Regions from separate parts of the Streptomyces sp. NPDC097981 genome, predicted to be linked through region 1. Evidence: riboswitches for the same ligand, from Rfam matches in the RefSeq annotation. Region 1 holds a riboswitch; the other holds the start of a gene.
What was found. A riboswitch is a leader RNA that binds a small molecule or an ion and turns the genes downstream of it on or off. The one in region 1 is predicted to bind guanidine.
Positions count from the first base shown of each region.

Region 2: another riboswitch for guanidine. It lies ahead of ABTY04_RS09875 (Ohr family peroxiredoxin); the one in region 1 lies ahead of ABTY04_RS21680 (DMT family transporter).

Region 1 covers NZ_JBEORW010000022.1:33,153-36,544, forward strand. The annotation lists gene ABTY04_RS21675 (transglycosylase domain-containing protein) at 1-1,326, shown strand, start outside; gene ABTY04_RS21680 (DMT family transporter) at 1,366-1,686, opposite strand; guanidine-III (ykkC-III) riboswitch at 1,717-1,796, opposite strand; gene ABTY04_RS21685 (GroES family chaperonin) at 1,848-2,150, opposite strand; gene ABTY04_RS21690 (DUF3618 domain-containing protein) at 2,245-2,562, opposite strand; gene bcp (thioredoxin-dependent thiol peroxidase) at 2,684-3,151, shown strand; gene ABTY04_RS21700 (HNH endonuclease signature motif containing protein) at 3,294-3,392, shown strand, end outside.
Region 2 covers NZ_JBEORW010000007.1:216,383-219,774, reverse strand. The annotation lists gene ABTY04_RS09885 (universal stress protein) at 215-1,087, shown strand; gene ABTY04_RS09880 (hypothetical protein) at 1,194-1,646, opposite strand; gene ABTY04_RS09875 (Ohr family peroxiredoxin) at 1,639-2,088, opposite strand; guanidine-III (ykkC-III) riboswitch at 2,169-2,231, opposite strand; gene ABTY04_RS09870 (molybdopterin-dependent oxidoreductase) at 2,686-3,392, shown strand, end outside.

The DNA of each region.
Region 1 (3,392 bases):
GTCGACAAGGAGATGGTCAGCAAACTCGACCCGGAGACGCGCAAGGCCGACCGCTTCGTCCGGGCCGGCGGGGTCTCCGTCGACCCCGCCACCGGCAAGGTCGTCGCCATGTACGGGGGCATCGACTACACCAAGCAGTACGTCAACAACGCGACCCGGCACGACTACCAGGTGGCCTCCACCTTCAAGCCGTTCGTGTTCGCCTCCGCCGTGGAGAACGGCTCCCACACCCAGGACGGCCGCCGGATCACCCCCAACACCCTCTACAACGGCGACAACAAGCGCCGCGTCGTCGGCACCCGGATCCCGTACGCCCCCGAGAACGAAGGCCAGTTGTCCTACGGGTACATCACCGTCAGCACCGCCACCGACCTCTCGGTCAACGCCGTCTTCGCCCAGATGGTCGTCGACGTCGGCACCGCCAGGGTCAAGAAGACCGCGATCGGACTCGGCATCCCCGAGAACACCCCGAACTTCGTCGCGAGCCCGGCCATGGCACTCGGCACCATGCAGGCCAGCGTCCTGGACATGACCCAGGCGTACGCCACCCTCGCCGACCACGGCCGCTACACCCCGTACACCTTCGTCGAGAAGATCACCAAGGGCGGCGACAACGTCCACCTGCCCGACCGCACCCCGAAGCAGGCCGTCAGCCGCGAAGCCGCCGACACCACCACGTCCATGCTGGTCAGCGTCGTCGACAACGGCAGCGGCACGGCCGCCCTCGCCGCCGGCCGCCCGGCCGCCGGCAAGACCGGCACCGCCGAACTGGACCGCGCCGCGTGGTTCGCGGCGTACACCCCGGACCTGGTCACGGTCGTCGCGATGATGGGCCAGGACCCCGAGACCGGCACCCTGGAATCCCTCTACGGCGCGCTCGGCGAGCCCCGCATCGGGGGCGGCGGCTACCCGGCCCGCATCTGGGCGCAGTACACGAAGACGGCCCTGGAGGGCAGCGAACCCCTGGACTTCGACCTCGAACTCCAGCCGGGCGCCGTCGCGTCCCCGCCGCCGTTCATCCCGAACAGCCCGGAGCCGACGCCGGACGAGAGCGCCTCCGAGTTCCCCGAATCCCCGGAAACCCCGGCACGGCCCAGACGGCCGAACCGGCCGAACCGGCCGACGCCGCCGACGGGCGGGCAGAACCAGGGCGGCCGGACGGAGGGCCAGACCACGGAGGGCGACACCGCGGAAGGCGACACCACGGAAGGCGACACCACGGAAGACGGGACCGACGCGGGCTCCACGACCGGCACGACCGCAGGCACCCTGGGCGGGGTCACCGGCGGCCTGCGCCGCCGCCCACCGTCGCAATACGTGGAATAGCGGTACGACGGAAGATCGGAAGACCAGAAGGCCGGAAGATCAGTGCCCGGAGGTCGCCTTCAGCCCCACCACGGCGGCCAGCAGCAGGCAGATGAAGAAGATCCGGGCGGCGGTGACGGGCTCCCCCAGCACCGCCATGCCGAGCACCGCCGCCCCGGCCGCACCGATGCCCACCCACACGCCGTACGCGGTGCCGATGGGCAGGGTCTTGGCGGCGTACGAGAGCAGCACCATGCTCGCGACGATCCCGGCACCCGTGAACACACTGGGCCACAGCCTGGTGAATCCCTCGGTGAACTTCATACCGATCGACCAGCCGACCTCAAGCAGACCGGCGACGAGAAGCAGAACCCAGGCCATGACGGGCACCTCCGGAACGAGAGCGAACGGGGTGCGTCGTCTTGTCATCCAGCCACGGCTACCCGGTACGGCGCGTCTCGTCGGGGTTCCCCGCCACCGTAGCAAAACCCACGAAAAAGGCCGGTGACGCCCGTCACCGGCCCTTCTCACAAAGGGACGATCTAGAGGTACAGCCCGGTGGAGTCCTCGGACCCCTCCAGCCGCTCCGCGGCCACGGCGTGCAGATCCCGCTCGCGCATCAGCACGTACGTCGCACCCCGCACCTCGACCTCGGCCCGGTCCTCAGGGTCGTACAGCACCCGGTCCCCCGGCTCCACACTGCGCACGTTCTGCCCGACCGCGACCACCTCGGCCCAGGCCAGCCGCTTGCCGACGGCAGCGGTCGCCGGAATCAGGATGCCGCCGCCCGAACGCCGCTCGCCCTCCGGCGAATCGGACTTCACGAGCACCCGGTCGTGCAGCATGCGGATGGGCAGCTTGTCGTGGGTGGTGGTGTTGGTGTTGTCGCTCACGCAACGAACCTACCCGTCCGCGCCCGGTCCGTGCGCCGCGGGGCCATCAGCGCTTGCGCCGCGCCGACGCGACGAGCAGGCCGACCACACCCGCCGCGACCAGTGCGACGGGCACGATCCGCTCGTAGCGCGGGGCACCGTCCTCGTGGCGCAGGCCGTCCCGTACATCCGTCACGAGACGGTTCACGGCGACGACGGCACGCCCGACGGTGTGGTCGACGGTCGAGGCGACCTTGGCCTTCGCATCCCCGATGATCGTCTGCGGGTGCATGCGCACACCGATCTCGTCGAGCGTCTCGGCGAGCTGCTCGCGGCGGCGGACGATGTCCGCCTCGATCTGTGCGGGGGTCCTGGCTTCCGGCACCGCGCTGCCTCCGTCGTCGTCATGGTCGGTCGTGCTCGGTCGTGGGGGGCGTAGCCCACCATGAACAGTCTGTCAGCTTAGTCTCGGACCGTACCGATCCCCTCCCGAGGAGACTGTTGACATGAGTGAGCGACTCCAGCCGGGCGACACCGCCCCCGCCTTCACCCTGCCCGACGCGGACGGCAACGAGGTCTCGCTCGCCGACCACAAGGGCCGCAAGGTGATCGTGTACTTCTACCCCGCGGCGCTGACGCCGGGCTGCACGAAGCAGGCCTGCGACTTCACGGACAACCTCGCGGTGCTGGCCGAGGCCGGCTACGACGTGATCGGCGTATCCCCGGACAAGCCGGAGAAGCTGGCGAAGTTCCGCGAGAAAGAGCACCTGAAGGTCACCCTGGTCGGCGACCCGGAGAAGGAGGTCCTGACCGCCTACGGCGCGTTCGGCGAGAAGAAGCTGTACGGCAAGACGGTGACCGGGGTCATCCGCTCCACGGTGATCGTGGACGAGGAGGGCAAGGTCGAGCGCGCCCTGTACAACGTCAAGGCCACCGGCCACGTAGCCAAGATCATCAAGGACCTGGGCATCTAGACCGCCGCCCGCCCCTCCACGGCCCGCACCAATTGGCGCGGGCCGTTCCGCTTATCGGACGAAAGGGCCCGTAACTGTCCGACTGCCGGTCCGATACTCCGTGCGAGGGCCGCACGGGCAGCCGGGAGCGGAGGGGGCCGAGATGCCGATCAGTCGGTACACGAGGGAACGCCTCACGGAGGCGGCGACGACGTCGCACACGCTGACGGAGGCGCTACGGAAGCTGGGGGTCGACCCGAAG
Region 2 (3,392 bases), on a different contig from region 1:
AGGCGTGCGTCGACTGAGCCGATGCCACAACGGTGCTCCTGTCGGTAGTCGGCCGGCAGGGGAGTGTGGGCCCTCGCCGAGGGACCATCGGCCCCTTCTGGCGGCGCCGCGACGAAGACGACGCTGAAGGCCGACGGCGCCAGTGTCCCGTTCCGACGCCGGATCCCCGCTCGAACCACGCGCCCCGACCTGGGGCAGTACGGAGGACAGACCAGTGACCGAAACCATCGTGGTGGGAATCGACGGATCCCCGGAGAGCCTCGCCGCATCCGACTGGGCCGCACAGGAGGCCGTACGCCGCCACGCGCGCCTGCACTTGGTACACGCCTGGCTGTGGCAGCCCCTCGCCCACCCGTACATCCCCGACCGGCAGACCGAAAGCGACCGTGCCGACGAGGTCCTCCGCCGGGCCGAGACGGCGGTGACCGCGCAGCATCCGGATCTTCCGGTGTCCGCGTCCGTGGTCTCGGACGCCGCGGTTCCCGCGCTGCTGCGGCTCGCGGAGGAGGCCGGGATGCTGGTGATCGGCACGCGCGGCCACGGTGCGCTGCTCGGCTTCCTGCTGGGTTCGTACGGGCAGCAGATCATCGCCGCAGCCCCCTGCCCGGTGGTCTCGGTGCGCCGCACCGCCGCCGACGCCGGCCTGCCCCGGACCGGTGAGATCGTCGTCGGCCAGCAGGGCGGCGTGGACGAGAGCCGCGCGGTCCTCGGCTTCGCCTTCGAGGCGGCAGCGGCCCGGGGCGCGAGCCTGCGCGTGGTACGGGCCTGGAGCCTGCCGCCGGAGTACGCCTACAGCCCCGGCTCGATGTGGATCGCCGAGCGGTTCGGCGGGCTGGAGCCGTACGAGAAGGCAGCCATGGAACAGGCACTGGAACCGTGGCGCCAGAAGTTCCCGGACGTGCCGGTCACCGAGCAGGTCGAGATGGGCAGCGCGGGTGAGGTGTTGCTCTCTGCCGCCGCCGGCGCGGAACTTCTCGTCGTCGGCCGCCGCGTACGCCACTCCGCCGTCGGCACCCGGACCGGCTCCGTGGCCCACGCGGCCCTCCACCACGCACCTTGCCCTGTCGCAGTGGTCCCCCACGACTAGAGCCCCGTCGGTTCAGCGGTTTCACCAGGATGCTCGACCGGTCCTTCCACCGGCCCCACCGGCCCCGCCGGACCAGAGGGCGGCCGGTTTCGTCAGCCGTGACCGGTCACGTCCGCCAGTACGTACCCGCACGGGAATCGACGTGTACGAGATGCCGGCCGACGCGCACCACCTGATACCCCGTACCGGCCCAGGAGCCGGTGTCGCCGTCGTCGGCGGGCAGTGGGGTCCAGATCTCCAGGAAGGTACTGCCGTCCGTGTTGGTGCCCCACTCGATGAGGTTCGCACCCTCCCACCGGAAGGCGCCCGTGTCCTCGCCGGGCTCGCCCTTCAGGTGATGGAAGTGCACGCGCGAGCCGTCGAAGGACGTGGTGCCGGCAAAGCCCCGGCTGTCGGCGAAGTACGGACCTGCCTGCAGCCACACCACCTCGCGGTCTTCCACCAGGGGCCCGCCGTTCCGGCTGATGCCGCGCCGCAGCCACGCTCCCCGCTCGGGCACCGGGACGCCCGGCCCGCCCGCTGCCGGAAGGGCTCCGAGGGCGCCTGCCGGCTCAGGCATCGGCGGCGGCGGTGTCGTCCACGGCCAGCAGCGAGAGCTCGATGTTCCCGCGGACCGCCTGCGAGTAGGGGCAGACCGCGTCCGCCCGGTGGAGCAGGGGCAGCAGGTCGGCCGCCTTCCACCCCGGCAGGGAGACCGTGAGGCCGACCGCGAGACCATAGCCCGCGGGCGTGTCCGTGGCACCGAGCTGTACCTCGCACGCGACGCGCGCGGCCGATGCATCCGCCCCGAACTCGGCAGCGACCTCGGCCAGCGCAGACGTGAAACAGGCGGCGAACCCGGCCGCGAACAACTGCTCGGGGTTGGTGGTACCGGGCACCTTCTTGCGCGGCGGGGCCAGTCGGACGTCGAGGCGCCCGTCGTCGGTGACCACCGATCCGGTACGGCCCCCGTCGGCGTGTGCGGTCGTCCGGTAGAGGGTGCGGGTCAGCGGCACGGTCATGTGGTCAGCCCATCTGTGCGACGAGGGAACGCCGCCCGGGGCCGGACAGCGCTTCGGCGCCTGCCGGTGGGACGGCGCCTGGCGCGTCGTCGTGCATGACCGGGTACGGCGCGTCTCGTCCGGGGCCCGGGGACCGGGCCGCCGGACAATCTAGCACCGGGGCTCCCGCTCCCTCCGCGCCGCTCCGGGGACGGGGCCGTTGAACACCCCGCCGAGCAGGGTTGCGACGCCGTCGGCGCGCAGCGCCCGGCCGGTGGTTTTCGCCGTCCACGTCTCGCCCGGTGATCTCGCCGATGGCGTACACGTCTCCGGTGGTCCCCACCATCGTGATCATCATGACGACGGCCATCGCCGGTCCTCGTCGGTGCGGCCGCAGGGCCTGCTGCTCCGGCCGGCTCGGTAACGGGAGGCCGCCGAGTGGTCTCGGGCGGGCGTGTCACGGACCGGGTCCGGCCTCTGGTGAGGGATGTTCTCCCCGACGATCGGCGAGTGTGCGGAGGTGTCCCGATGGAGGCGAGCGATGGCGGGCGTGATCAGCCCGAGTCCACACCCCGGCGGCCGGCGGAGCCTCCGAAACGGCCGGCTCCTCTGAGGCGCTTGCCGGCTGCCGTGGGTTCCGTCGTCGCGTCGGGGCCGCCGCCGGGGCCGACGCGTCCGGAGTTCTGGCGCAGCCCGTTGCGGGGGCCGTGGCTGACGGCCGTGTTCGGGCTCGTCCTGCTGGTCGGGATCACGGTGCTGTTCGTGACGGGCCTGCTGTCGTACGCGGCGTACAACCCGGACCTGGCTCCGGTCAACGACCAGACGCCCGACAAGGGGTGGCTCGGCTTCTACCTCTTCTCCTGGCCGACCTCGCCGTACTGGCTCTACCGGCTGACCCAGGGCGTGCACGTGGTCCTGGGCGTCGTCCTCGTACCGGTGCTGCTGGCGAAACTGTGGTCGGTCATCCCCAAGCTGTTCGAGTGGCCGCCCGTGCGGTCGGTCAGCCACGGCCTGGAGCGCCTGTCCCTGCTCCTGCTGGTGGGCGGCGCCGGCGTCGAGTTCGTCACCGGCATCCTCAACGTGCAGCTGCACTACATCTTCCCGGGCTCCTTCTACGTCCTGCACTTCTACGGGGCATGGGTGTTCATCGGCGCCTTCGTGGTGCACGTGGCATCGCGTCTGCCGCGAGCGGTCCGCGCGGTGCGGGCCGGACCGGTGCAGCCGCAGGCCGGTACGGAGGAGGCGGCCGGGCTGGTCTCGCCTCGTCCGGCGCTCCCGACCATCTCCCGCCGGGGTGCCCTGGGCATGGTTGGCCTGGGGTCCCT